Regions from separate parts of the Streptomyces sp. NPDC085524 genome, predicted to be linked through region 2. Evidence: riboswitches for the same ligand, from Rfam matches in the RefSeq annotation. Region 2 holds a riboswitch; the other holds the start of a gene.
What was found. A riboswitch is a leader RNA that binds a small molecule or an ion and turns the genes downstream of it on or off. The one in region 2 is predicted to bind ZMP and ZTP.

Region 1: it holds a riboswitch for ZMP and ZTP, as region 2 does, so the genes downstream of both, glyA (serine hydroxymethyltransferase) here and ACIGFK_RS23240 (bifunctional 5,10-methylenetetrahydrofolate dehydrogenase/5,10-methenyltetrahydrofolate cyclohydrolase) in region 2, are expected to answer to the same signal.

Annotation. Positions count from the first base shown of each region.
Region 1 covers NZ_JBITTH010000025.1:65,849-81,901, reverse strand. The annotation lists gene ACIGFK_RS31715 (hypothetical protein) at 1-110, opposite strand, end outside; gene purN (phosphoribosylglycinamide formyltransferase) at 333-956, shown strand; gene purH (bifunctional phosphoribosylaminoimidazolecarboxamide formyltransferase/IMP cyclohydrolase) at 953-2,548, shown strand; gene ACIGFK_RS31700 (hypothetical protein) at 2,671-3,279, opposite strand; partial or broken gene ACIGFK_RS31695 (RNA-guided endonuclease InsQ/TnpB family protein) at 3,590-4,207, opposite strand; gene ACIGFK_RS31690 (bifunctional methylenetetrahydrofolate dehydrogenase/methenyltetrahydrofolate cyclohydrolase) at 4,400-5,260, shown strand; gene ACIGFK_RS31685 (DUF3017 domain-containing protein) at 5,250-5,681, shown strand; gene ACIGFK_RS31680 (malate dehydrogenase) at 6,021-7,010, shown strand; gene ACIGFK_RS31675 (carboxymuconolactone decarboxylase family protein) at 7,125-7,616, opposite strand; gene ACIGFK_RS31670 (PLP-dependent aminotransferase family protein) at 7,664-9,076, shown strand; gene ACIGFK_RS31665 (hypothetical protein) at 9,225-10,061, opposite strand; gene ACIGFK_RS31660 (hypothetical protein) at 10,179-10,493, shown strand; gene ACIGFK_RS31655 (glutathionylspermidine synthase family protein) at 10,513-11,709, shown strand; gene rocD (ornithine--oxo-acid transaminase) at 11,787-12,992, opposite strand; ZMP/ZTP riboswitch at 13,102-13,192, shown strand; gene glyA (serine hydroxymethyltransferase) at 13,228-14,499, shown strand; gene trpS (tryptophan--tRNA ligase) at 14,865-15,878, shown strand; gene ACIGFK_RS31635 (2'-5' RNA ligase family protein) at 15,971-16,053, shown strand, end outside.
Region 2 covers NZ_JBITTH010000015.1:38,503-50,407, reverse strand. The annotation lists gene ACIGFK_RS23260 (ATP-binding protein) at 1-596, shown strand, start outside; gene ACIGFK_RS23255 (hypothetical protein) at 694-2,484, shown strand; gene ACIGFK_RS23250 (RNA polymerase sigma factor) at 2,567-4,153, opposite strand; gene ACIGFK_RS23245 (methyltransferase domain-containing protein) at 4,367-5,128, opposite strand; ZMP/ZTP riboswitch at 5,185-5,278, shown strand; gene ACIGFK_RS23240 (bifunctional 5,10-methylenetetrahydrofolate dehydrogenase/5,10-methenyltetrahydrofolate cyclohydrolase) at 5,345-6,190, shown strand; gene ACIGFK_RS23235 (NAD(P)/FAD-dependent oxidoreductase) at 6,381-7,805, opposite strand; gene ACIGFK_RS23230 (hypothetical protein) at 8,219-8,635, shown strand; gene ACIGFK_RS23225 (helix-turn-helix domain-containing protein) at 8,621-9,415, opposite strand; gene ACIGFK_RS23220 (FAD-dependent oxidoreductase) at 9,459-11,258, opposite strand; gene ACIGFK_RS23215 (4a-hydroxytetrahydrobiopterin dehydratase) at 11,467-11,772, shown strand; gene ACIGFK_RS23210 (class I SAM-dependent methyltransferase) at 11,808-11,905, shown strand, end outside.

The DNA.
Region 1 (16,053 bases), on a different contig from region 2:
CACGGCTGGTCCGGCCGGCCCTCCGGCGGAGCCGCGAACGGGTTGTCGTCCGTGGCGGGGGAGGAAGGCGTGGAGGGGGCGGAGGAGTCGGGCTGGCGGCGGTCCGGCATCGGGTGCGTTTCTTCCCCTGTGTCAAGGACGTCAGGGCGACGTCGAGGCGTGTATGCCAGACGCTACCGCCCGGCCGTCCCCCCGTCCCTCGGGGGCCGTCCGGTGTGCCGGTATCGTTGCAGGCGGTCGGTGGCTTCGTATGGTTCCCCGTATATCGGTACCCCGAAGTTTCGTATGACCACACAAGACGAACACCGCAATCCCGCGAGAAAGGGCCTCCCATGGCCGCCTCCCGCCTGGTCGTGCTGGTCTCCGGTTCCGGCACCAACCTCCAGGCCCTGCTCGACGCCATCGACGCCCACCCCGGCGGACCCGAGGGCTTCGGTGCCGAAGTCGTCGCCGTGGGGGCCGACCGAGAGAACATCGCGGGCCTGGAGCGGGCCGAGAAGGCCGGGATCCCCACCTTCGTGTGCCCGGTCAAGGCCTACGGGAGCCGCGAGGAGTGGGACGCCGCCCTCACCGAGGCGACCGACGCGTACGCCCCGGACCTCGTGGTGTCCGCAGGGTTCATGAAGATCGTGGGCAAGAAGTTCATCGACCGCTTCGGCGGCCGGTTCGTCAACACCCACCCCGCCCTCCTCCCCTCCTTCCCCGGTGCGCACGGCGTACGGGACGCGCTCGCCTACGGCGCGAAGGTCACCGGCTGCACGGTCCACTTCGTGGACAGCGGCGTGGACACCGGTCCGATCATCGCCCAAGGTGTGGTCGAGGTGCGGGACGAGGACGACGAAGCCGCTCTCCATGAGCGCATCAAGGAAGTCGAGCGCCAGCTGCTCGTCGACGTCGTGGGGCGCCTGGCCCGGCACGGCTACCGCATTGAGGGACGAAAGGTAACGATCCAGTGACCGCCGCAGACACCGCAGCGAGCAACGACCCGACCACGAACCAGCGGCCGATCCGGCGTGCGCTCATCAGCGTCTACGACAAGACGGGACTGGAAGACCTGGCCCGCGGCCTGCACGAGGCGGGCGTCTCGCTCGTCTCCACCGGTTCCACCGCCTCGAAGATCGCCGCCGCCGGAGTGCCCGTCACCAAGGTCGAGGAGCTCACCGGCTTCCCCGAGTGCCTGGACGGCCGCGTCAAGACCCTGCACCCGCGCGTACACGCCGGCATCCTCGCCGACCTGCGCCTGGAGGACCACCGCAACCAGCTCGCCGAGCTGGGCGTGGAGCCCTTCGACCTGGTGGTCGTCAACCTCTACCCGTTCCTGGCCACCGTCCAGTCGGGTGCCACTCCCGACGAGTGCGTGGAGCAGATCGACATCGGCGGTCCGTCGATGGTCCGCGCCGCCGCCAAGAACCACCCGTCGGTCGCCGTCGTCACCAGCCCGGCCCGCTACGCCGACGTGATCGCGGCCGCCCAGGGCGGCGGCTTCGACCTCACCGCCCGCAAGCGGCTCGCGGCCGAGGCCTTCCAGAACACCGCCGCCTACGACGTGGCCGTGGCCTCCTGGTTCACGAACGCGTACGCGCCGGAAGAGGGCGCCGTCCTCCCCGAGTTCCTCGCGGGCGCCTGGGAGCGCAAGTCGACCCTCCGCTACGGCGAGAACCCGCACCAGGCGGCCGCCCTCTACACGGACGGTCAGCCGGGCGGCATCGCCAACGCCGAGCAGCTGCACGGCAAGGAGATGTCCTTCAACAACTACGTGGACACCGAGGCCGCCCGCCGCGCCGCCTACGACCACGAAGAGCCATGCGTCGCGATCATCAAGCACGCCAACCCGTGCGGCATCGCCGTGGACGCGACCGACGTCGCCGCGGCCCACCGCAAGGCGCACGCCTGCGACCCGCTGTCGGCCTTCGGCGGCGTCATCGCCGTCAACCGCCCGGTGACCGTCGAGCTCGCCGAGCAGGTCGCGGAGATCTTCACCGAGGTCATCGCCGCCCCCGCCTACGAAGAGGGCGCGGTCGAGATCCTGGCCAAGAAGAAGAACATCCGCGTGCTCAAGGTGGACGGCACCCCGCACCAGCCGGGCGACCTGAAGCCGGTCTCCGGCGGCGCGCTGCTCCAGCAGTCCGATGTCTTCCAGGCCGAGGGGGACGACCCGGCCAACTGGACCCTCGCCACCGGCGACGCCCTCTCCGCCGACGAGCTCGCCGAGCTGGTCTTCGCGTGGAAGGCCTGCCGGGCCGTCAAGTCCAACGCGATCCTGCTCGCCAAGGACGGCGCCTCGGTCGGCGTCGGCATGGGCCAGGTCAACCGCGTGGACTCGGCGAAGCTCGCCGTCGAGCGGGCGGGCGCCGAGCGCGCGCAGGGCTCGTACGCCGCCTCCGACGCCTTCTTCCCCTTCCCGGACGGGCTGGAGATCCTGACGGCCGCGGGCATCAAGGCCGTGGTCCAGCCGGGCGGTTCGGTCCGCGACGAGCAGGTCGTCGAGGCCGCGAAGAAGGCCGGCGTGACGATGTACTTCACCGGCACCCGCCACTTCTTCCACTGACACCGGCGCCGGGGCCCCGACACGGGGTCCCGGTTCCGCAACGGCGAAGGCCGCGCCCCGCATTGCAGCGGGTCGCGGCCTTCGCCGTGCGTGCCGTACGACTCGTACGGGTCGTGCGGGGATCAGAAGCGCGGACGCTTGAACCAGGAGGCGCCGGGGGCGGAGACCATGGCCGCGAGGATGAGGCCGCCGATGGCGAGGCTGACGACGCCGCCGGCCGCACCCTGGCCGCCGTTGGCGGACGTGTTGGCGAAGTTCATGATGCCGCCGAGGATCGTCAGGGCCGCGTAGACGATCGAGGTGATGCGGACGCCGTTGCCGCCCTTGGCGTACTTGGCGCCGAGGACGACGGCCAGCACGCCGAGGGCGAGGATGAAGAGGCCGAGGGCGATCACGACGCCGCCGACCACGTCACCGGCCGCGCCGCTGTCCGTGGTGGACAGCGCGGCTCCGCCGAGCAGCGCGACGAGGCCGAGGATGATCTGGAGGCCGCCGACGACGAAGAGGAGCACGCGCGCCGTCTTCACCATGCCGGGCATCTCCATGGGCATGCCCGGGTAGCCGCCGGGGCCGCCGGGGTACGCCGGGTAGCCCTGGGGCGCGCCCTGCTGCGGGTAGGCGTAGCCGCCCTGCGGCGGGACGCCCTGCGGGGCCTGCTGCGGGTAGCCGTAGCCGGGCTGGCCCTGCGGGGGCTGCTGTCCGTACGGGTTGTTCGGGTCGCCGAAGCTCATTTGGGGTGTTCCTCCGTGGAAGTGCGGGGACGCACGGCAAACGCGCGGAGGAATTCTGCATCTTGCGGTCCGCCCCCCGGCCCTGCCCGCGGCACTCTTTTCCCTGCATCGTCGTCCGCCCGACCTTGACTTGTCCAGTTGGTTCGCGCGGGGCCGGGGAATCGTTGCGCAAGTGCATTGACTTCATTCCCTGCCCGTCGGCAAGGGAGTTCCACTCCCACGGGTGGCTTTTCCTGCTTCACCACGGACCGCCCCGATCGAGAGGAGGACTCCCGTTGAGGTCTTGCGCCCGTTCCACAGGCAGCGACCGGTTGCTGATCTTTTCTCCGGTCGACAGGGCGACGAGGGACATCAGCCCCATGTCGATGCCCACGATGTTCGTGGTGTTTGGCGGAGACGGGGGAGTGTCCTCGCAGAGCAGGGATACGAACCACCGCCCGGCGCTGTGATGGGACACGGTCACCGTCGTCGGCACCGCATCCGCAGGCAGCGGACGTGACCAAACGACATCCAACGGCTCGGGCATCTTCGCCAGAGTCAGGCGACCGTCCACGTAGCGGAACGCGCTGCGCGTGTACTCCGCCGAGCCTCGCGACTTCCGCTTCGACTTGAAGCGGGGGTGCTTCGACCGCTTCCCCCAGAAGCCCACGAAGGCTGCCTGGAGAGGCCGCAGCGCCTGCTGGAGTGGCACTGAGGACACCTCGGCCAGGTAGCTGAGATCCTCGGTCCGCTTCCACGCCGTGAGCATCGCAGACGTCTCGCCGTAGCCGACCCGTTCTCGACGCACCGACCAGGCCTCACTCCGGGCGGCGAGCGCCAGGTTGTAGACCTTGCGGACGCAGCCGAAGGTCCGTGACGGCTCAGCTGCCTGCACCTCCGTCGGATAGAAGCGGTATCGGAAGGCACGCTTCACGGAACAAACCGCCATGACCAGGACGCTAGGGTCGGTCGCGATCCGAACGCAAGCGCGGGTGAGAGCGTCACGCAGCGGTATGACGCCAACGGTTTCGAGTCCGGGCACGCGTTTCCTTGCCTGGATGAAACCGAGCCCGCCAACCGGAGAGGGGCTCGAGCGGGCCGTGACTGGAACCGGGGCCGCTCCATCCGGGAGGATGGGTACATGACCGCCCAGATTCTCGATGGCAAGGCCACCGCGGCCGCGATCAAGTCCGAACTGACCGCCCGTGTGGCGGCCCTGAAGGCCCGGGGCACCACCCCCGGCCTCGGCACCCTGCTGGTCGGCGACGACCCGGGCAGCCGCTGGTACGTCAACGGCAAGCACCGGGACTGCGCCGAGGTCGGCATCGCCTCCATCCAGCGCGAACTGCCCGAGACGGCCTCCCAGGAGGACATCGAGGCGGTCGTCCGGGAGCTCAACGACAACCCGGAGTGCACGGGCTACATCGTCCAACTCCCGCTGCCCAAGGGCATCGACACCAACCGGGTCCTTGAGCTGATGGATCCGCTCAAGGACGCCGACGGCCTGCACCCCATGTCGCTCGGCCGGCTGGTGCTGAACGAGCCGGGTCCGCTGCCCTGCACCCCGTACGGCATCGTCGAGCTGCTGCGCCACCACGACGTCGAGATCAACGGCGCGCACGTCGTCGTCCTCGGCCGCGGCATCACCGTCGGGCGCTCCATCGGCCTGCTGCTGACCCGCAAGTCCGAGAACGCCACAGTGACCCTCTGCCACACCGGTACGCGCGACCTGTCCGGGCTGCTGCGCCAGGCCGACATCGTCGTCGCGGCGGCCGGCGTCCCGCACCTGGTCAAGCCGGAGGACGTGAAGCCCGGCGCGGCCGTGCTCGACGTGGGCGTCAGCCGCGACGAGAACGGCAAGATCGTCGGCGACGTGCACCCGGGCGTCGCCGAGGTGGCGGCCTGGATCTCCCCGAACCCGGGCGGTGTCGGCCCCATGACGCGCGCCCAGCTGCTGGTCAATGTCGTCGAGGCGGCGGAGCGGAGCACCAGTGCAGGCTGAACCCGATGCGGAGCAGGCGGCAGGGGGGCGGCCGCCCGGTTCCCGCCGCTTCCCCTCCGTCACCCGGGACACCGCCCGCCCCGAGGGCAGCGGCCGCGCCGTGCCCGGTGCGGTGTCCACGCCCGCCCGCCAGTGGCCGATGCTCAGCGTGCTCGCGGCGACCGCGGCCGGGCTGCTGACCACGGCGCTGGGGCACCCGCGCATAGGCACCCTGGTGATCGGCATCGCCCTGATCGCGGCCTCCGCGATGCGGCGGCTGCTTCCCTCGGTGGGGATGCTCGCGGTGCGCTCCCGCTTCACGGACATGGTCACGTACGGGCTGCTGGGCGTGGCGATCACGCTGCTCGCGCTGGTGATCGAGCCCAAGCCGCCGCTGGAGATCCCGTTCCTGGAGGACGCGGTCCGCTTCACCGTGCGCTGAGCCCCCTGGAGGCCGGAGGAGAGGCCGGAAGGGGAGGCCGGAAGGGGGCCCGAAGGGTGAGCCGCGAGAGGAAGGCCCGAAGGGGAATCCCCCCGCGGACCCCGGAAGGGAGGCCCGGGGATAGCCCGAAAGGGTCGATGTGCAGGGCGGGAACCACCCTTCCGCCTTCGAACCCTCCGGTTCGTGTGCCATGCACCACAGGGACCGGGGGATCGAGCCGCTCGAAGGTCGGATAGCCTGACGGCGGATGTCTCTTCACATCAAGATTCACTGGGGAGCGGCGTCCTCCAGCACATGGGGCGGGACGCCCCAACCGCCAGCTGTCTAACGGAGAAGGCCATGACCCGCACTCCCGTGAATGTCACCGTCACCGGCGCCGCCGGCCAGATCGGCTACGCGCTGCTCTTCCGCATCGCGTCCGGCCACCTGCTCGGCGCGGACGTGCCGGTCAAGCTCCGCCTCCTGGAGATCCCCCAGGGCATGAAGGCCGCCGAGGGCACCGCCATGGAGCTCGACGACTGCGCCTTCCCGCTCCTCAAGGGCATCGACATCTTCGACGACCCGAACCAGGGCTTCGCCGGCGCCAACGTCGCGCTGCTCGTGGGCGCCCGCCCGCGCACCAAGGGCATGGAGCGCGGTGACCTGCTCTCCGCCAACGGCGGCATCTTCAAGCCGCAGGGCGCCGCCATCAACGCGAACGCCGCGGACGACATCAAGGTCCTGGTCGTGGGCAACCCGGCCAACACCAACGCGCTCATCGCGCAGGCCGCCGCCCCGGACGTACCGGCCGAGCGCTTCACCGCGATGACCCGCCTGGACCACAACCGCGCGATCACGCAGCTGGCCCAGAAGACCGGCTCGGACGTCACCGACATCAAGCGCCTCACCATCTGGGGCAACCACTCGGCGACCCAGTACCCCGACATCTTCCACGCGGAGATCGCCGGCAAGAACGCCGCCGAGGTCGTCAACGACGAGGTGTGGCTCGCCGAGAACTTCATCCCGACTGTCGCCAAGCGCGGCGCCGCGATCATCGACGCCCGTGGCGCCTCCTCGGCCGCCTCGGCCGCCAACGCCGCCATCGACCACGTCCACACCTGGGTCAACGGCACGGCCGCCGGCGACTGGACCTCGATGGGCATCCCGTCGGACGGCTCCTACGGCGTCCCGGAGGGCATCATCTCCTCCTTCCCCGTCACCACCAAGGACGGCAAGTACGAGATCGTCCAGGGCCTGGACATCAACGAGTTCTCCCGGAAGCGCATTGACGCCTCCGTGGCGGAGCTCGTCGAGGAGCGCGACGCGGTGCGCGAGCTCGGCCTGATCTGATCCCGGATCGCTTCACCGGAACGCCCCGGCGGGTTCACCCGCCGGGGCGTTCCGCGTTCCCGGGGCCGGCCCGGTGCGGACCCCCGTACCGCGCCGGGCCGGTCCGGCGCGGGATCAGGCCTTGTACATGCCCGGCTTGTAGTGGCCCGGCACCAGGCGGGTGGTGACGCCGATGCGGTTCCAGACGTTGATCGTCGCGATGACGGCGATCAGCTGGGCCAGCTCGCGCTCCTCGAAGTGCTTGGCGGCCTTCTCGTACACCTCGTCGGGCACGAAGCCGTCGGTCAGCACGGTGACGGCCTCGGTGAGCTCGATCGCGGCGAGCTCCTTCTCCGTGTAGAAGTGCCGCGACTCCTCCCACGCGGGCAGCAGCACGATCCGCTCGACGCTTTCGCCCGCCGCGATGGCGTCCTTGGTGTGCATGTCGATGCAGAAGGCGCAGTGGTTGATCTGCGAGGCTCGGATCTTCACGAGCTCGACGAGGGCCGGGTCGAGGCCCTTCTTGGCGGCGATCTCCAGGGCCAGGACGGCCTTGTAGACCTCGGGGGCGACCTTCGCCATCTGCATGCGGGGCGTGTGCTCGTGTGCGTTCTGTGTCTCGGTCATGTGATCAACCCTAGGGGCCGGGCGGCCCACCGATATGGTCCATATCCATGACGGATTCCCGGGCCACTTTCGGTGCCGACCTGCATCTGGACCTCTCCGCCGGGCGCGGCCTGCGGGCCGGGCTCACCGAGGCGCTGCGCGAGGCCGCGCGCAGCGGGCGGCTGGCGGCCGGCACCCGGCTGCCGTCCTCGCGGTCGCTCGCCGTCGACCTGGGAATCGCGCGGAACACGGTCGCGGAGGCGTACGCCGAGCTCGTCGCCGAGGGCTGGCTGACGGCCCGCCAGGGCTCCGGGACCCGGGTCGCCGAACGGGCCCGGCCGCGCCGGACCGCGGCCGCCGCCACCGGCCGGGTACGGCGTCCCGCGCGCGGCGGGCCCGCGCACGACCTCCAGCCCGGCTCCCCGGACCTGAGCGGCTTCCCGCGCGCGGCCTGGCTCTCGGCGGCCCGGCGCGCGCTGACCAACGCGCCGAACGAGGCCTTCGGGTACGCGGTCGACGCGCGCGGCCGGACCGAACTGCGGGAGGCCCTCGCCGGGTACCTGGCACGGGCGCGCGGGGTGTACGCCGACCCGGAACGGATCGTGCTGTGCGCCGGGTTCGTGCACGGGCTGTCCCTGCTGGCGGGGGCGCTGCGGGCGCGGCGGGTGCGGGAGGTGGCGGTGGAGGGGTACGGGCTGGACATCCACCGCGACCTGCTCGTGAAGGCGGGGCTGCGGACGCGTCCGCTGGGCGTGGACGCGGAGGGCGCCCGTACGGGCGAACTGGGCGCGGGCGGGCCGGGCGTGGGCGCGGTGCTGCTGACCCCCGCGCACCAGTTCCCGACCGGCGTCGCGCTGACCCCGGCCCGGCGGGCGGCCGCCGTGGACTGGGCCCGGACCACGGGCGGGCTGATCCTGGAGGACGACTACGACGGGGAGTTCCGCTACGACCGCCAGCCGGTCGGGGCGCTGCAGGGACTGGACCCGGACCGGGTCGTGTACCTGGGCACGGCCAGCAAGTCCCTCGCGCCGGGGCTGCGCATCGGGTGGATGGTGCTCCCGCCGGGGCTGGTGGAGGAGGTCCTGGCCGTCAAGGGCCCGACCGACTGGACCTCCAGCGCGCTGGAGCAGCTCACGCTCGCGGAGTTCATCACCTCCGGGGCGTACGACCGGCACGTGCGCGGCATGCGGCTGCGGTACCGGCGGCGGCGGGACGAGCTGGTGGCGGCGGTGGGGGACCGGGTCGGGGTGTCGGGGATCGCGGCGGGGCTGCACGCCGTGCTGGACCTCCCGGAGGGGGCGACGGAACGCTCGGTGATCCAGTCGGCGGCCTGGCAGGACCTCGTCCTGGACGGCCTGTCCCGCCACCGCCACCCCGAGGCGGACCTCCCGCCGCGCCCGGCGGTGGTCGTCGGCTACGGGACCCCGTCGGACAGCGCGTGGAACCCTGCGCTGGCCGCGCTGTCCGCGGTGCTGCCGTAGGGAGTGTGCGGCGCCGCTGTCGGAGGCGCGGGGTCCGGGGCGGAGCCCCGGTTCGGGAAGGGGCGGGGTGGGGGAAAGCCCCGCGCAGCGGTGCGGCTGAGCCTCCCGGGCAGGCTCCGGCCCCGCGCAGCGGCACGGCACCCCCGGTTCACGCCGGGGCCGGGTCCGCCGGGGCCGGGGGTTCGCCGAAGCGGGCCAGTGCCAGGGCTCCCGCCAGGGCCACCGCGAAGCCCAGCACCGCGAGCCACGTCAGGCCCTCGCGGGTGCGGTCGCCGAGCCAGGCCACGCCCACCACCGCCGGGCCGATCGTCTCGCCGAGCACCATCCCGGCCGTCGCCGCCGTCACGGAACCGCGCGCCAGCGCCGAGGTGAGCAGGAGGAACGCCGCGCCGCCGCCCAGCAGGAGGGCGTACAGCGCGGGGTTGAGCAGCTCCCGCAGGGAGAAGGAGTCGATGAGCCGCACCGACACCTCCACCACCCCGAACCCCGTCCCCGAGGCCAGGCCGAGGACGAGGGCCCGCGGTCCGTCGGGGAGCCGGCCGGCCGCCGCGCCCACGGCCAGCACCATCACCGCCACCCCCAGCAGCCCCAGCTTGAGGGCCAGGGAGCCCTCCCCTGAGCCCTCCTCCCCGGAGGAGAGCCCCAGCATCAGCAGCCCCGCGCACACCACCCACACCGCGCCCCACTCCGTACGCGAGAGCCGGACCTTCAGCAGCCGCGAGGCGACCACCGCCGTCACGGCCAGGCTCGCCGCCAGCGCGGCCCCCACCGTGTAGATGGGGACGTGGCGCAGCGCGATGATCTGGAGCACGAACCCGGCCGCGTCCAGGCCGAGGCCGGCGAGATACCGCCACTGGCGGGCCGCCCGCATCAGCAGCGCCGGGTCCACCCCGGAGCCCGTCCCGGGCTCCGCGGCCCGCGCCGCCATCGCCTGCAGAACGGACGCCGTACCGAAGCAGACCGCCGCACCCAGCGCGCAAATCATCCCAATGAGCACGAACTGACTCTAGGTCACGGTTTCTGCGACGGCCGGATTCCGTCGCCCCGGGGCACCGCTCTACTCTGTCCCGCAGTACGCCGGGTCCCAGGGGGAGCAGCAGACATGGACAGCAGCAACACCAGCCAGCGCCGCATGCGCTCCGGCGCGGTCGCCCTCGGCGGCATGGGCCTGCTCGCGGCGACCCTCGTCGCCTGCGGCAGCAGCGACGAGCCGGACAAGCGCTGCGCGTCCCGCTCCACGCTGGAGCACCTGAACAGCAAGGAGTGCAAGAGCGGCGGCCGCGGCTCGTACTACTACGGCGGCACCGTCAAGGCCGGCAACGGCCGGGCCTACGTCTCCGGCGGCAGCTTCGACAAGTCCGCCGTCACCCGCGGCGGCATCGGCGGGCACAGCAGCTCCGGCTCCAGCGGCGGCTGAGGAACACGGGACCAGGCACATGAAGCGGCACACCATCGAGCCCCGCCCCGACTGGCAGAAGACCGTCGAGGAGCAGGGGCTGATCTACCCCCTCACCCGCTACCCCGACGACTCGCTGCGCCCCTACTGGGACGAGAGCGCGTACTACTCCTTCTCCCTCCCCGAAGTGGAGGCGCTGGAGAACGTCGTCGAGGAGCTGCACGCCATGTGCCTGGCGGCGGCCGCACACATCGTCGACCACGACCGCTTCGCCGACCTCGGCATCACCGACGCGAAGCTCGCCGCGCTCATCGCCGACTCCTGGCGGCGCCGCGCCGAACAGCCCTCCCTCTACGGCCGCTTCGACCTGCGCTACGACGGCAGCGGCAGCCCCGCCAAGCTGCTGGAGTACAACGCCGACACCCCGACCTCCCTCGTGGAGGCGGCGAGCCCGCAGTGGTTCTGGATGGAGGAGCGCTTCCCCGGCGCCGACCAGTGGAACTCCCTCCACGAGCGCCTCGTCGACGCCTGGCGCCGGCAGGCCGAACTGCTGCCGCAGGGCGTGCTGCACTTCGCCCACTCCGAGACCGACGAACTCGGCGAGGACCTGATGACGGTCGCCTACCTCCAGGAGACCGCGGAGCAGGCCGGCATCGAGACCCACGCCCTGTCCGTCGAGCAGATCGGCTGGGACAGCCTCACCGGCCGGTTCGTGGACGACAAGCTCCGCTTCATCCGCGGCTGCTTCAAGCTCTACCCGTGGGAGTGGCTGGCCACGGACGAGTTCGGCCCGCAGGTCCTCGGTACGTACGACCTCGGCGGCGGCAGCGGTTCCACCTGCTGGATCGAGCCGCTGTGGAAGATGCTGCTCTCCAACAAGGCGCTGCTCGCGATCCTCTGGGAGCTCTTCCCGGAGCACCCGAACCTGCTGCCCGCCTACCTCGACGGACCGCGCGAGCTCGCCGGCACCACCGGTTACGTCGCGAAGCCGCTGCTGGGCCGCGAAGGCGCCGGCGTCACCCTCCACGAGGCGGGCGGCGACGGGGAGCCGTTCACGCCGGAGGAGGGCGAGCGGTACTGCTTCCAGGGTCTCGCCCCGCTGCCGGACTTCGACGGCAACCGGGTGGTGCTCGGCGCGTGGGTCGTCGAGGACGAGGCGGCGGGGCTCGGCATCCGCGAATCCGCGGGGCCGGTCACGGACGAGTACGCCCGCTTCCTCCCGCACGTGATCCTGTAGGGCGGGCCCGGCCGGGCGGGCCTCCCGGCCGGCGGAGCCCGGCGGCCCCGCCCTCCGGTCCTCCGGGTGCCGGGCGGCTACGCGGACAGCACCGACCGGAGCTGGTCCAGGCCCCAGTCCAGGTCCTCCTTGCTGATCACCAGCGGCGGGGCGATGCGGATCGTCGACCCGTGGGTGTCCTTCACCAGCACCCCCAGCTCCATCAGCTTCTCGGAGATGTCCCGGCCCGTCCCGCGCGAGGGGTCGATGTCGACGCCCGCCCAGAGTCCGCGCCCCCGCACGGCCGTCACCGCACCCCCGCCGACCAGCAGGTTCAGCTCACGGTGCAGGTGGTCGCCCAGCTCGGTGGCGCGCTGCTGGTACTCGCCGGTGCGCAGCATCGCGATCACCTCCAGGGCGACGGCGCAGGCGAGCGGGTTCCCGCCGAAGGTGGAGCCGTGCTCGCCAGGCCTGAACACCCCGAGCACGTCCCGGTCGGCGACGACCGCCGACACCGGCACCACGCCGCCGCCGAGCGCCTTGCCCAGGATGTAGACGTCCGGGACGACGCCCTCGTGCTCGCAGGCGAAGGTCTTCCCGGTCCGGCCGAGGCCCGACTGGATCTCGTCCGCCATGAACAGGACGTTCCGCTCGCGCGTGAGGTCCCGTACGCCCTGGAGGTATCCGGCGGGCGGCACCAGCACCCCCGCCTCGCCCTGGATCGGCTCCAGCAGCACGGCCACCGTGTTCTCGGTGACGGCGTGCGCCAGCGCGGTGAGGTCGCCGTACGGGACGATCTCGAAGCCGGGGGTGTACGGGCCGAAGTGGTCGCGGGCGTCGTGGTCCGTGGAGAAGGAGACGATGGTGGTGGTCCGGCCGTGGAAGTTGTCGGCCGCGACCACGATCTTGGCGTGCCCGTCCGGGACGCCCTTGACCTCGTAGCCCCACTTGCGCGCGGTCTTCACGGCCGTCTCCACGGCCTCCGCGCCCGTGTTCATCGGCAGCACCATGTCCTTGCCGCACAGGGCGGCGAGCTCGGTGCAGAAATCGGCGAACCTGGCGTGGTGGAAGGCGCGCGAGGTGAGCGTGACCCGCTCCAGCTGCGCGTGGGCGGCGTCGAGCAGCCGGCGGTGGCCGTGCCCGAAGTTGAGCGCCGAATAGCCTGCGAGCATGTCGAGGTAGCGGCGGCCCTCCACGTCGGTCATCCACGCGCCTTCCGCGGAGGCGACGACGACGGGCAGCGGGTGGTAGTTGTGCGCGCTGTGCGCGTCGGCGGAACGGATGGCATCAGCAGTTGTCGACACGGGGTCTCCGATCGTCCGTCAGGCCTGTGACGAGGGTGGCGTCACTTTCCATCCTCGCTCGTATACCGGGCGGAGAAACCTTTCTCGTGGCGCGCCCGCTAAGGTGGGCGGTACGCACGGCGACTGGCGTACGGAGAACCAACTCCGGGGGAGTCGTGCGCGCACGACCGCTATCAGGGCCGCTCGCCTGGGCCTCGCGGGGACGAGACACGAAATCGACCCCGGAGGAGCCGCCATGAGCGCGAACCACCGTCATCCCGCCCTTCTCGCGACCGACCCCGAACTGGCGTCCTTCGTCGCGGCGGAGGAGACCCTGCAGGCCGAGACGCTGCGCCTGATCCCGAGCGAGAACTACGTCTCGGCGGCCGTCCTCGAAGCCTCCGGCACCGTCCTGCAGAACAAGTACAGCGAGGGCTACCCGGGCCGCCGCTACTACGAGGGCCAGCAGAACATCGACCGCGTCGAGGCCCTGGCCGTCGAGCGCGCCAAGGGCCTGTTCGGCGTGGACCACGCGAACGTGCAGCCGTACTCCGGCTCCCCGGCGAACCTCGCCGTCTACCTGGCCTTCGCGAAGCCCGGCGACACGGTGATGGGCATGGCCCTGCCGATGGGCGGGCACCTGACGCACGGCTGGGGCGTCTCGGCGACGGGCTCCTGGTTCCGCGGCGTGCAGTACGGCGTGCGCGCGGACGACGGGCGCATCGACTACGACGCGGTGCGCGAGCTGGCCCTCGCCGAGCGGCCGAAGATCCTCTTCTGCGGCGGCACCGCGCTGCCGCGCACCATCGACTTCGAGGCCTTCGCGTCGATCGCCGAGGAGGCGGGCTCGATCCTGGTCGCCGACGTGGCGCACATCGCGGGCCTGATCGCGGGCGGCGCGCACCCGTCCCCGGCGGGGCACGTGGACGTGATCTCCACGACCACGCACAAGACCCTGCGGGGTCCGCGCGGCGCGATGCTGATGTGCCGGGAGGAGCACGCGAAGGCCATCGACAAGGCGGTCTTCCCGGGTCTGCAGGGCGGCCCGCACAACCAGACGACGGCGGGCATCGCGGTCGCCCTCCACGAGGCGGCGCAGCCGTCCTTCACGGCGTACGCGCACGCGGTCGTCGCCAACGCGAAGGCGCTGGCGGAGGCGCTGCTGGAGCGGGGCTTCGACCTGGTCTCGGGCGGCACGGACAACCACCTGATCCTGATGGACCTCACCTCGCGCGAGGTCCCGGGCAAGGTCGCGGCGAAGGCGCTGGACCGCGCGGGCATCGTGGTCAACTACAACACCGTCCCCTTCGACACGCGCAAGCCGTTCGACCCGTCCGGTGTCCGCATCGGCACGCCGTCGCTGACGTCCCGCGGCCTCGGGGTCGAGCACATGCCGGTGGTCGCGGACTGGATCGCGCGCTCGGTCGACGCCGCGGCGAAGGCCGACGAGGCGGCCCTTGCCGCCGTCCGGGCCGAGGTCACGTCCCTGATGGCCGCCTTCCCGGCCCCGGGCCTCCCCCTGGCCTGACCCCCCGCGCCCCGAGTCGTCGGGTGCGGCGCCGTTGCCGGGGGCTCCGCCCCCGGACCCCCGCTCCTCAGACGCCGGAGGGGCTGCAATTCCCCCGGCGGGGCCGGAGGACGGCGCTCAGCCGAAACCAGCCCCGCCGGCGTGTGAGGCGCGGGTTCCGGGGCGGAGCCCCAGGGACCCCCGCGCAGCGGACCGGTGGAAAGCGGTCGCTCGGCCGGGGTGGGATTCGGCCACCGCGCTACCCGGTGGTACGGCCGGCGCGCCCGCCCCGCCGCAAGGGGGCGCGGTCCGGCCGCACGCATTCTCCATCGGGTTCCGGACACCGGCGGGCCCGAGCCCGCCCCCGCACCTGAGAGAATGAAGCCATGGCTTCTGATCGTCCTCGCGCGCTCTCCGGCATCCAGCCCACCTCCGGTTCGTTCCACCTCGGGAACTACCTCGGAGCCATCCGCCAGTACGTCGCCCTGCAGGAGACGCACGACGCGTTCTACATGGTCGTCGACCTGCACGCGATCACCATGCCGCAGGACCCGGCGGCCCTGCGCGCGAACACCCGCCTCTCCGCCGCGCAGCTCCTCGCCGCCGGCCTCGACCCCGAGCGCTGCACGCTCTTCGTCCAGAGCCACGTGCCCGAGCACGCGCAGCTCGCCTGGGTCATGAACTGCATCACCGGCTTCGGCGAGGCCAGCCGGATGACCCAGTTCAAGGACAAGTCCGCCAAGGGCGGAGTCGGCAGCGCCAGCGTCGGCCTGTTCACGTACCCGATCCTCCAGGTCGCCGACATCCTGCTCTACCAGGCGCACTCCGTCCCCGTCGGCGAGGACCAGCGCCAGCACGTCGAGCTGACCCGCGACCTCGCGGAGCGCTTCAACCAGCGCTTCGGCCAGACCTTCACGCTCCCTGCCGCGCACATCGTCAAGGAGACCGCGAAGATCTACGACCTCCAGGACCCCTCGATCAAGATGTCGAAGTCCGCGTCCTCCCCCAAGGGTCTGATCAACCTCCTCGACGAGCCCAAGGTCACCGAGAAGAAGGTCAAGAGCGCGGTCACCGACACCGAGACGGAGATCCGCTTCGACACGGAGAAGAAGCCCGGCGTCAGCAACCTGCTCACGATCTACTCCACGCTCACGGGCGAGACCATCCCCGAGCTGGTGGCGAAGTACGAGGGCAAGGGCTACGGCGCGCTGAAGACGGACCTGGCCGGTGTGATGGTCGATTTCGTCACACCGTTCAAGCAGCGCACCCAGGAATACCTGGACGACCCGGAGACGCTGGACTCCATCCTGGCCAAGGGTGCGGAGAAGGCCCGGGCGGTCGCCGCCGAGACCCTCGCGCAGGCCTACGACCGGATCGGCTTCCTGCCCGCCAAGCACTGACCGGCACTCGCGAAAGACGGCCCTGGCGGTACAGGGGGTGCTGCCCCCACACTGGGGCGACAGCACGCATTCGGACGACGGAGGAGACATACGTGGGGACCGTAACGCTCGGCGTTTCGATCGCGGTCCCGGAGCCGTACGGCAGCCAGCTCCAGGAGCTGCGCGCCGGCTTCGG
Region 2 (11,905 bases):
CGGCCTCCGCGCAGGACTGGCTGGTCTGGGCGGGCGAGAGCGGCATCCACCCCTGGATCACCGACTACCTCACCGACCGCCCCGACCACCTCTGGTCCCAGCCGCCGAAGACGGAGGAGCCGTTCTCCACCCCGCGCTCCTGGCACATGCTCTCCGACGCCCTCCATTCCTTCGGGTCCGGCCTCGACGAGCAGACCCTGAAGGTGATCGCGCACGGCACCCTCACCCCGGCGCACGCCGTCTCCTTCTGCGGCTACGCGAAGATCGTCCGCCATGCCTACGGCATCGAGGCGATCATGAAGGGGGACGCGAACTGGCCGCGCGGCCTGGAGGACCGGGACCTGCTGTACTACCTGGCCGACGCCTTCCGAGGCCGCCTGGTCAAGGACCTGCCCGCGGACAAGACCCACGTCTCGCCCGGCATGCGCGAGACCGCCTACCGGGCCAAGTCGCTGCTCGTGCAGCTCGCCGAGATCTCGGTCGAGGTCGCCCAGACCGTCATCGCCGACGACGCCGACGGCCTGCCGGTCCTGCCCGGCTGGTTCCTGATCGAGGCCGCCCGCGACATGCCCCGCCTGGTCGAGGCCCGCCGATGAGCGGGGTGCCCTCCCGGGCGGGCAACGGACCCGCGCCGCACGGACCCGCGCCGCACCGCCCCGCGCCGCACCGCCCCGCGCCGCACGGGGTCGCCGTATGAGCCGTGGTGCGCGGGGCAAGAAGGACAAGCCCGATCCGGCCGCCCAGGCCTTCGCCGAGGGCCTGGCCCTGGTCAAGCGGAACCCGGCGCTCGGCGCCGTCAACGGCAAGATTTGCCGCGAGACCCGGTGCGCCGCCACCCCCGCCGGGGGCCTGGTCGCCGTCACGTCCAACGGCACCCTCCACGTCCACCCCACCAAGCGGGCCGAGCCGAGGGAGTGGGCCTGGGCCCTCGCGCACGCCCTGCTCCACCTCGGCTTCGGGCACGTCCCGGCGGCCAAGGAGGACGACCGCGAGCAGCCCGACCGCTTCGACCTCGCCGCCCGCTGCGCCGTCGTCAACCGGTTCCTGCTGACGTTCCCGGTCGGCCGGGCCCCCGACCACCTCCCGGCCGAGTGCCCCGGCGGGGACGAGGAACTGATCGCCGCCCGCTGGCGCCGCGACGGCATCCCGCCCGCCTACGAGAACTGCGGCACCGCCGGGGACCACCCCGACCAGGTCCTGGTCGGCTGGCCGACCCCGGCCATCGCGGTCCCCGACTGGGAGACCGCCTTCGCGCACGCACTCACCCGGGCCGTCTCCGCCACCATGGCCGTGGCCGGCGGCCACGAGGGCCGCGTCCTGCGCCCCTGGGACCACGCGCTGAACTGGTTCGTCTCCTCCTACCCCCTCCTCGGCGGCCTGGCGTCCGGCCTGACCGTCGTCGCCGACGCCGAGCTGGCCCGCGCCCAGGGCATCGCGATCGCCGCCGTCAGCTCCACCGCCGGAGAGATCTACATCAACCCGCTGCGCAGCTTCGACGACGAGGAGTGGCGGTTCATCCTGGCCCACGAGATGCTGCACGCCGCCCTGCGCCACGGCGAGCGCCGCGGCGCCCGGGACCCGTACCTGCACAACGTGGCCGCGGACTACGTCGTCAACGGCTGGCTGGTGGAGATGCGGATCGGCAGCATGCCGGAGGGCCTGCTGTACGACCCGCTGCTGAAGGGGCTCTCGGTCGAGGAGGTCTACGACCGGATCGCCGGCGACCTGCGCCGCATGCGGCGGCTCGCGACCCTGCGCGGCAAGGGCTGCGGGGACATCCTGGGCGAGCCGCTCCCGCACGGCGCCCGCCGCCCGTACGCGGACCTCGACGAGTTCTACCGGCGCGGCCTGGTCCAGGGCTTCGACCTGCACGTGCACGGGGAGCGCGGGCTGCTGCCCGCCGGGCTGGTCCAGGAGATCCGGGCGCTGGCCCACCCGCCCGTGCCGTGGGACGCGAAGCTCGCCCGCTGGTTCGACGAGTTCGTGCCGCGGCCCGAGCCCGTGCGGTCGTACGCGCGCCCGGCCCGCCGCCAGGCCTCCACCCCGGACATTGCGCGCGCGGGCCGCTGGTTCGCGCCCGAGGAGGTGGCCCGCTGCACCTTCGGCGTGGTGCTGGACAGCTCGGGCTCGATGAGCGCCGCCCTGCTCGGCAAGGCGCTGGGCGCCATCGCCTCGTACGCGGAGGCCCGGGACGTCCCGGCCGCCCGGGTCGTCTTCTGCGACGCGGCGCCGTACGACGCGGGCTATCTCCCGCCGATGGAGATCGCCGGGCGTGTGAAGGTCCACGGCCGCGGCGGCACCGAGCTGCAACCGGGCGTGGACCTGCTGCTCCGGGCGGAGGACTTCCCGCCCGGGGCCCCGGTCCTGGTGATCACGGACGGCTGGTGCGACACCCTGCGGATCCGGCGCGAGCACGCGTTCCTGATCCCGCAGGGCGCCACCCTGCCGTTCACGCCGAAGGGGCCGGTCTTCCGCCTGACCTGAGCGCGGCCCGGGCCTCCCGGGAACGGCGACGCCCCCGCACCGCCGGACGGCGGTGCGGGGGCGTCGTGTGCCGGGGGCCAGCTCAGTCCAGGTAGTCGCGCAGCACCTGCGAACGCGACGGGTGGCGCAGCTTCGACATGGTCTTGGACTCGATCTGGCGGATGCGCTCACGGGTCACCCCGTACACGCGGCCGATCTCGTCCAGCGTCTTCGGCTGGCCGTCGTTGAGGCCGTAACGCATGGATACCACGCCCGCCTCGCGCTCCGAGAGCGTGCCCAGGATCGACTGGAGCTGCTCCTGGAGGAAGGTGAAGGAGACCGCGTCGGCCGGCACGACCGCCTCGGAGTCCTCGATGAGGTCACCGAACTCGCTGTCGCCCTCCTCACCCAGCGGGGTGTGCAGGGAGATCGGCTCACGGCCGTACTTCTGGACCTCGATGACCTTCTCGGGGGTCATGTCGAGTTCCTTGCCCAGCTCCTCCGGGGTGGGCTCGCGGCCCAGGTCCTGGAGCATCTGGCGCTGCACGCGGGCGAGCTTGTTGATGATCTCGACCATGTGCACGGGGATGCGGATGGTGCGCGACTGGTCGGCCATGGCGCGCGTGATCGCCTGGCGGATCCACCAGGTCGCGTACGTGGAGAACTTGAAGCCCTTGGTGTAGTCGAACTTCTCCACGGCGCGGATCAGGCCGACGTTGCCCTCCTGGATCAGGTCCAGGAAGAGCATGCCGCGGCCGGTGTAGCGCTTGGCCAGGGAGACCACGAGGCGGAGGTTGGCCTCCAGCAGGTGGTTCTTGGCCCGGCGGCCGTCCTCGACCAGGATCTCCAGCTCGCGCTTGAAGGCGGGCTTGTGGTCCTCCTCCTCTTCGAGCTTGTACTCGGAGAACAGGCCCGCCTCGATGCGCTTGGCGAGCTCGACCTCCTGCTCGGCGTTGAGGAGCGGCACCTTGCCGATGAGCTTGAGGTAGTCCTTGACGGGGTCGGCGGTGGCGCCGGCGACCATGACCGTCTGCGCCGGGGCGTCGTCCTCGTCGTCGTCGGACAGGACGAAGCCCTGCCCGCCGGCCTTGGGGGCCTCTTCCTCGGGCTCGTCGACCAGGTCCTCGGCTGCCCAGTCCTCGCCCTCGACGACCGGGTTCTCGCCCTCGTCGGCGTCCTTGGCACCGGTCTTCTTGGCAGCCGCGGTCTTCTTGACTGCGGTCTTCTTCGCGGCGGTCTTCTTGACCGTGCGCTTCTTCGGCTCGGCGGCGACCGTGTCGGCCGTCACCTCGTCGGCGGCTGCAGCGGCCGGCGAAGCGGATATCGCCGAGGCCGTGGCCGGGGTGCTGGTGGCGGCCGTCTTGCGCGCGCCGATGGGGCGCGGCGGGGCGACGGCCTTCTTGGTCACGGTCCGGGCAGGGGCGGCGGCTGCCTTGCGGGGCTTCTTGGCGGCGGCCTTCGTGGCGGGGGCGGCGCTGACGTGGAGGGCGACGCCCTCCTCGTCCAGGACCTGGTTCAGGCTGCGCAGGACCCGCTTCCACTGGTCCACCGGGATGCGGCCGGCCTCGAAGGCCTGGCGCACGTCGTCACCGTTGATGTGACCCTGCTCGCGGCCGCGCTCGACGAGCGCGACGAGGGCCTCCGATTCGGCGATCTCCGGAGGGAACGTACGGGACGGGCTGAGCGACACAAGGAGCCTCTCGTTGCGAGCAGATAAGGGATCGGCGGGACATCATCGCGCGAACTTGGGAAACAGGCCCGAGGAGGTCTGTATTCCGGGCCGCGCGAGGACACCTGTCGGTTCATCGCACGCTCGAGTCGATTCGTTACGCGCTGAATTGAGTGACCTGCGCCACGCTGTGGACGGGCAACCTGTCGGGCGCGATTCCGTCCGCCTCCAACGTTAGTCCGTTTTGCGGGCTTCGATGAGGAAACGGGCGGTGTGTGCGACGAACGGGCCGTCACGTTCGATCTGTTCGTGCAGCTCGCGCAACCGGTCCCGGTACTGCCCGACCGTGAAGCCGGGCACCATCCAGATCACCTTCCGGAGGAAGTAGATCACGGCTCCGATGTCGTGGAACTCCGTGCGGAGCCGTTCGGAGCGGAGGTCGAGGACTTCGAGGCCGGCCTTTGTGGCGTCACTCACGGCATCGTCGGGGTGCCGCGCGCCCCGGACGTCCTCCGGCTGGGGGCCGAGGAAGTACTCGACGAGCTCGAAGACGCTCGCCGGCCCGACCTGCTGGGACAGGTAGGTCCCGCCGGGGGTCAGCACCCGGGCGATCTCGTTCCACCAGATGGTCACCGGATGCCGGCTGGCGACGAGCTCGAAGGCCTCGTCGCCGAAGGGCAGCGGCGGCTCGTCCGTGTCCGCCACCACGACCGCGCCGAGCGGGTGCAGCAGCCGGGTCGCCCTGTCGATGTTGGGCGGCCAGGACTCGGTGGCCGCGGTCAGCGGAGGCAGCGGGGCGGCCCCGGCGAGGACCTCGCCCCCGCCCGTCTGGATGTCCAGGGCGGACCGGACGCGGGCCAGGCGCTCCCGCAGTAGCCCCTGGTAGCCCCAGGAGGGACGCTGTTCGGTCGCCCGGCCGTCGAGCCAGGAGAAGTCCCAGCCGTCCACGGAGACCGACTCGGCTTCCGCGACAAGATGGTCGAAAGTGCGCGTCATGCCTTGATCCTCGCAGGCCGGGCGCCGGTGGACCACCGGATATGTCGACTACAGTGGATGCGGGCCGTGACTGGCGTTCGGGTGGATCACCACCGGGGAGCGGCCCGGCGTACTCGGGTACGCCGTCTGCCGCGCGCCTGGGCGAACCGCGATCCGCAGCGACGTTCAGGAGACCCCGTGACGACTGCCCAGACTGCCACTGCCACTGCCCAGCTGATGGACGGCACGGCCCTCGCCCGCCGCATCTCGGAGCAGACGGCCGCCTACGCGGCGAAGATCACCGAGCGCACCGGTACCGCGCCGTGCCTCGCGACCGTGCTGGTCGGCGAGGACCCCGCCTCCGTGACCTACGTCCGCATGAAGCAGAACCGCTGCGCCAAGGCCGGGATCACCTCCCGCCACGTGGAGCTGCCGGCCGGGACCACCACCGAGGAGCTGGTGGCCGCCATCACCGCGCTCTCCGAGGACCCGGAGATCAGCGGCATCCTGCTCCAGCACCCCGTCCCGCACCACATCGACGAGCGCGCCGCCTTCGAGGCCATCGCCCCCGGCAAGGACGTCGACGGGGTCACCATGCACTCCTTCGCCGCCATGGGCTTCGGGCTGCCGGGCTTCGTCTCCTGCACCCCCGGCGGCATCATGCGGCTGCTCGCCGCCTATGACGTGGACCTGACCGGCAAGCACGCCGTGGTCGTCGGCCGCAGCGCGATCCTGGGCAAGCCGGCCGGAATGCTGCTGCTGGAGCAGAACGCCACCGTCACCTACTGTCACTCCCGCACCCAGGACCTGTCCTCCATCGTGCGCCAGGCGGACGTGCTCGTCGCCGCGGTCGGCAAGGCCGAGTTCATCCGGGGCGAGGACATCAAGCCGGGCGCGGTCGTCCTGGACGCCGGGTACAACGAGGGCAACGTCGGCGACGTCCACTTCGAGTCGGCCGCAGCCCGCGCCTCGCTGATCACCCCGGTCCCGGGCGGTGTCGGCCCGATGACCATCGCGGTCCTGCTGGAGCAGACCGTCCAGGCCGCCGCGGCGCAGGCCGGGCTGGACCTCGCGGAGCTCTGAGCCCCGCCGGGCGGGACGCCGTACGCGTACGGCGAACGCCCCGGGCCTTCGGGCCCGGGGCGTCGTGCTTTCCCGGGGCGCGGGGCGCAGGGCGCAGGGGGGCGAAGGGCGCAGCGGGCGGGGCCGGAAGGCCGATCCGCGGCCGTTCAGCCCGTTCTGCGGCCAGAGGCGTGACGGGCGCCCGTGGTCCTCACCGGCGGAGCCCCTGCACGGGCGGCCTGAGGCCCGCGACGGCCAGTTCGGCGGAGCTGAGCGGGGGAGCCTGCGGGGCGGTGCGGTCCGTCGCGCGCAGTACGTGCCAGACGACGGACGGGGTGAACCAGTGGGTGGGCGCGCTGCTCATGGTGACCACCTTGAACAGGGCCGCCGTGAGCGCCTCGTCGGTGGTGGCGCCCCTCATCAGCCGGCCGACGTACCGGTCGAGCAGCCCGGACCCGGCCGCCGCCTCCATCCCGGTGGCGGTGGCCCCCGGGTACAGGATGTCCTGCGTGGTGGCGAGCTCCCAAGCGGTGCCCACCTGCGGAGCGATCGCGCGCTGCGCCGCCCGGCCGAAGCCGGGGTCGCCGAGTCCCTTCCCCCGGAGCAGGGCCCGGACGGCCAGGATCCCCTGGGCGGCGACCGTCATGCCCTGCCCGTACAGCGGATTGAAGGTGGCCACCGAGTCGCCGACGGCGAAGAAGCCGTCCGGCAGGGCGGCCTTCTCGAAGTAGATCCGGCGGTTGGCGGTGCCCTGGGTGACGGCGACGTCCGACAGGGGCTTCCTGTCTTCGAGGAGTTCGCCGACGATCGGGTCCCGGACGCCCTTGGCGAAGGGGATGAACGCATCGGGGTCGCCGGTGGGCTGGCCGCCCCGGGTCCCGGAGAGGGTGGCCTGCCACTGGCCGTTCTCGATGGGCACGACGGTGGCCGTCTGCCCGGGGACGGGCACCCGGGGGTCGGACTGCACGTTGACGATGGGGAAGCCCATCTCGTGGGCTCCGGCGGGGGCTTCGAAGATCCTGGTCGCGTAGACGAGACCGGAGTCGACCTCGGCCTGCCGGATGCCGGTCACGCCCAGTGCGTCGAGCCAGGTGCGGGCGCGCGAGCCGCGTCCGCTGGCGTCGACCACGAGGTCGGCCTCCAGCAGCAGCCCCTGTTCCCGGGGGGTGTCGACGCGGACGCCGGTGACCCGGGCCGCCGTACCCTCCAGGGCCCTGACCCGGCTCTCCTGGAGGGTGGAGACCCCCTTCAGGGCGGTGACCCGGGCGCGCACCACCGAGTCGAGGAGGTCGCGGCTGCAGGAGATGTTGAACTGCTTCTCCTGGACGCGGGGGATCCAGCCCTGGGCCGTCATGGTGGCGAGGTCGGTGGGCAGGCTGCGGCGGATGGCGCCCGCGCGCGTCCAGTCGCCGGTGATGCCGGGCAGGATCTCCTCTATGGCGCGGGCGCCGCCCGACCACAACAGGTGGGTGTGCCTGGCCTGCGGGAGTCCGCGCCGCGGCGCCGGGCCGGCGGGCAGCGGGTCCGCGTCGACGACGGTGACCGCGGCGTACTCGGAGAGGACGGCGGCCGCGAGCATTCCGGCCAGGCTGCCGCCGATCACGACGGCGCGGCGGGGCGGGGAGGTCTGGGTCATCGTGTCGTGCTCTCTGTCGGGGCCGTGCGCGGGGGCTGCGGCGCGGTGTGGTCGGCCGGGAGGCAGCCGGCGCGGACCCCGGACACGTGACCCTCCACGCACCGATTCTCCATAAGTCGACAAAACGTTCGAGTGGGCTGGGCTCCGTGAAGCCTAACCGGCCGTACCCCGCCGAACCAGTGGAAGCCAGGCTTCCCGCGGCCCGGTCGAAGCCGCGGGCGCGCAACGGGCGGGCGACGGGCGCGCAACGGGCATGACCCCTGAGGTAATCGACCCCGTCGCGCGGGGGCGGCAAGGTGGAGCCATCGGGTTCCGGAGCAGGAGGCACCTCCCGGACGAAGTCTGGGGGAGCACTCAGGGCCGGAACCCGGTACCCCACCCCGCCGTTCGACCTCGATGGAGGCTGATTCCCCATGTCCGCAACCCTGTTCGGCACCCTCGCCCGCACCACCGAGCCGCAGACCGCACTGCGCCGCTTCCTCGCCCTCGACTCCGTGGTGACCACCGGCAACGGGCTGGCGTACGCGGCCTTCTCCGCCCCCCTCGGCCGGCTGCTCGGGGTCGGTCAGGGACTGCTGCTGGAGCTCGGGATCCTGCTCGTGGCGTACGGCGCCGCGGTCGGCTGGCTCGCCTCGCGGCGCCGGCCGAACACCTTCGCCGTGAAGCTGGTCATCGAGACGAACTACGCGTGGGCCGTGCTCAGTCTGGTCTCCCTGCTGGTCTGGTTCACGCCCACCACCGCCGGGCTGGTGTGGATCCCGGCGCAGGGCCTCACCGTGGCCTCGTTCGCCCTGTTCCAGCAGCTCGCCCTGCGCTCAGTCGCCGAGTGAGCGCAGGTACTTCACCGTCGCCGGGTCGGCCGGGAGCATCGTCTCGATGGCCAGCTCGGCGACGGTCACGTCCATCGGCGTGTTGAAGGTGGCGATCGACGACACGAAGGACAGCAGGTGGCCGTCGTGCTCGATGACCAGCGGCAGCGCGATGTACGGGACGGCCTCCTCCGGTGCGGCGTCGCCCGGGCGGTCCGGCACCGGGTACGCAGCGACCTCCTCGTACAGCGCGCGCAGCGGTTCGGAGCGGGCCAGCGCGATCTGCCGCTCCATCTGGGCCAGCAGGTGTCCGCGCCACTCCTTGAGGTTGTGGATGCGCGGGGCGAGGCCCTCGGGGTGCAGGGTGATCCGCATGGCGTTCAGGGGCGGCGTCAGCAGGTGCTCCGGCAGCCCCTCCATCAGCATCATGATGCCCCGGTTGGCGGCGACGACGTCGTACGTGGCGTCCACGACCAGCGCCGGATAGGGCTCGTAGCCGGTCAGCAGCCGCTGCATGCCCTCGCGCAGCGTCTCCATCGACGGGTCGTCCAGGGCCGTCTGCGCGTAGTGCGGGGCGTAACCCGCCGCCAGGAGAAGCGCGTTGCGCTCGCGTACGGGTACGTCGAGGCGGTCGGCGAGCCGCAGGACCATCTCCTCGCTCGGCCGGGACCGTCCGGTCTCGATGAAGCTGATGTGCCGGGACGAGGAGTCGGCGCGGCCCGCCAGTTCCAGCTGGCTGATCCCGCGCCGCTCCCGCCAGGTGCGCAGCAGGGCGCCGACCGTGGGTGTCGTGGTGGTCATGCTCACGACGGTATCCGAGACCTGCGGCCCAAGTCGGCCCGGTTCAGCCCATGTCGAGGACATTCCGCAGGCCGAGACGGTAGCGCCACAGGTCGTGCCGCTTGGCGGGTTCGACCTCCGGCGCCCGGTACAGCGGTTGGACCGTGCACCGCGCGCTCGGGGAGCCGTCGCGGTCCAGCAGCGAGTTGACCGCCGCCCGGGCCGAGGTGTTCGCGCCCTCCATCGTCGCGAGGTCGATGTCCACCGCCACGTAGTCCCCGCTGAGGAAGAAGTTCGGGATGCGGGTGCCGGCGCTCGGCCGGTTGTGGAAGGTGCCCACCGGGTGGATCAGCAGTTCGTCCTGGTTGGTGGGGTTCGGGGTACCCAGCCCGTCCACACCCGGGTCCAGGTGCCAGGAGTGCAGCCTGGAGTCGCTGAGGAGGGTCTTGCCGGTGTCGTTGAGGGAGGCCTTCAGCTGCGCCCACACCTCGCGCGCCACCTCCTCGCGCGTGCACTGCTTGGCCGTCTTCCCGTAGAGGATCCCGGGCTTGTCCCACTCCGAGATGTCCACCGACAGGCAGTCGACCGCCGTCCCGTCGCCGTAGTCGGCGGGGAAGTCCCGCGAGGGCCAGTGCTCCGCCTGCTGGATCGCGGTCAACGACCAGGGCGAGTCGATGCAGTTGAGGTGCCCGTGGACCAGCGGGGCGCGTTCGGTGAGGTAGAACTGGATGCCCGTCATCCAGTCCGTCTCCAGCCTGTCGCAGCGCCCCAGCATCGGGTCGGCGGCCCGCAGCTCCGCGCTCCAGGTGCGGCGGGCGTGCTCCACGGGCAGTGCGCTGACGTAGTGGTCGGCGGTGGCGGTCTGCCGGGCGCCGTCCGGGCCCTCCACGACGACCCCGCTCACCCCGCCGCCCCCGTACCGGACCTCGCGCACGGTCCAGCCGATCCTGAACTCCACTCCCAGGGAGCGCAGATGGGCCTCCCAGGGGTCTATCCACGCCTCGTTGGTCGGCAGGTTCAGGATCCGGTCCGGCGGGCCGTCCGCGCCGCGCCCCAGCAGGTTGAAGACGAAGGCCTCGCCGAGGGTGCCGACCGTACGGGTGGAGGCCTCCTCGGCCTTGGTCGCCACGATGTTGCGGGTGATGCCGACGGCGAGGATGCGCTGGTACTCGCTCGACATCTGCTCCGCGCGCACGAACTCCCACCAGGGGGTCCGCTCCCAGACGTCGTTGCGGCGCTCGTCGCAGCTGGTCAGGAAGACGAGCACGCGGTTCACGAAGTACGCCGTCTCGTGCAGGGGCAGCCGGACCAGGGACTGCAGGATCCCGGTGAGGGCCCGGCGCAGCTCGTCGGGCGTCAGCTCGGCGGGGGAGTGCTCCGGCCACGGGATCGGTCCGCGCAGGTCCTCGCGGCCGCCCGACCTGGCGAACATCATCTCGCGCGGGGCGACGAGGTTGTCCCACACGCCGTTCGCGTTCCCGGGGAAGGGGATGCGCCGCATCGTGTCGGGCAGGTTGTGGTAGATGCCGGGGATGAAGCGGAAGCCGTGCTCCGCGGGCAGCGGCCGCCGGCCGCCGCGGGCGCTGCCCGGGACGTCCATGCTGCGGGCCTTGCCGCCGAGCGCCCGGCGCTCGTACACGGTGACGGCGTAGCCCCGCTCGGCGAGCTCGTGCGCCGCGGTCAGCCCGGCCACCCCGCCGCCGAGCACCGCGACCCGGCGGCCGTTCGGCGGCGCCTGGGCGGGGGAGGCCGCCGTCGCGGCGGCCGCGGGACCCGCCGCCACGGCGGTGGACAGGGCCCCCGCGGTGGCCGCCGCGCCCGCCCCCGCGATGAACGTGCGCCTGGAACTGCCTGTGCCGGTCATGTCGATGCCGCCCCTTCGCCCCTTGCCGCCATGTGGTCGCGCCACGGCTGTTACTGCTGGTAACAGTCGTGTCGGCGCAGGAGCATATGGGGGGCGGGACGGGCGTGGAAGGTGCAGGAGCACCCGAGCGCACTATGGCGCGAAAGGGTTGCTCCGGCGTGCGCTGTGGGAACCTTGACTACACGTCACGGGGAAAAGGAGCCGGTGCATGCCGAGTGAACCGCTGTCACAGAAGGAGATCGAGGACCGGTTGCGGGAACTTCCCGGCTGGGCCTTCGAGGACGACCACATCCTGCGCACCTACCGGCTGGACACGCATTTCGCGGCGAGCGCCCTCGTCGCCCACATCGCCTCGGTGCAGCAGGAGTTGAACCACCACTCCGACCTGACCCTCGGCTACAACACGGTCCGGCTCTCCGTGAACAGCCACGACGCGGGCGGCGTGGTGACGGCCTCCGACTTCGCGCTCGCCGAGCGCGTCGAAGCCCTCGCCCCGGCGCACGGCGCGAGCTGATGACCACGCACATACCGGATCTGGATCTGGAACCGCTGCTCGACTACGACGCCGAGGCCGAGGCCTACGACGCCACCCGCGGCGGCACCCCGCGCGCCGAGGCCGCCGCCGCGGCGGTCCTCGGCCTGCTCCC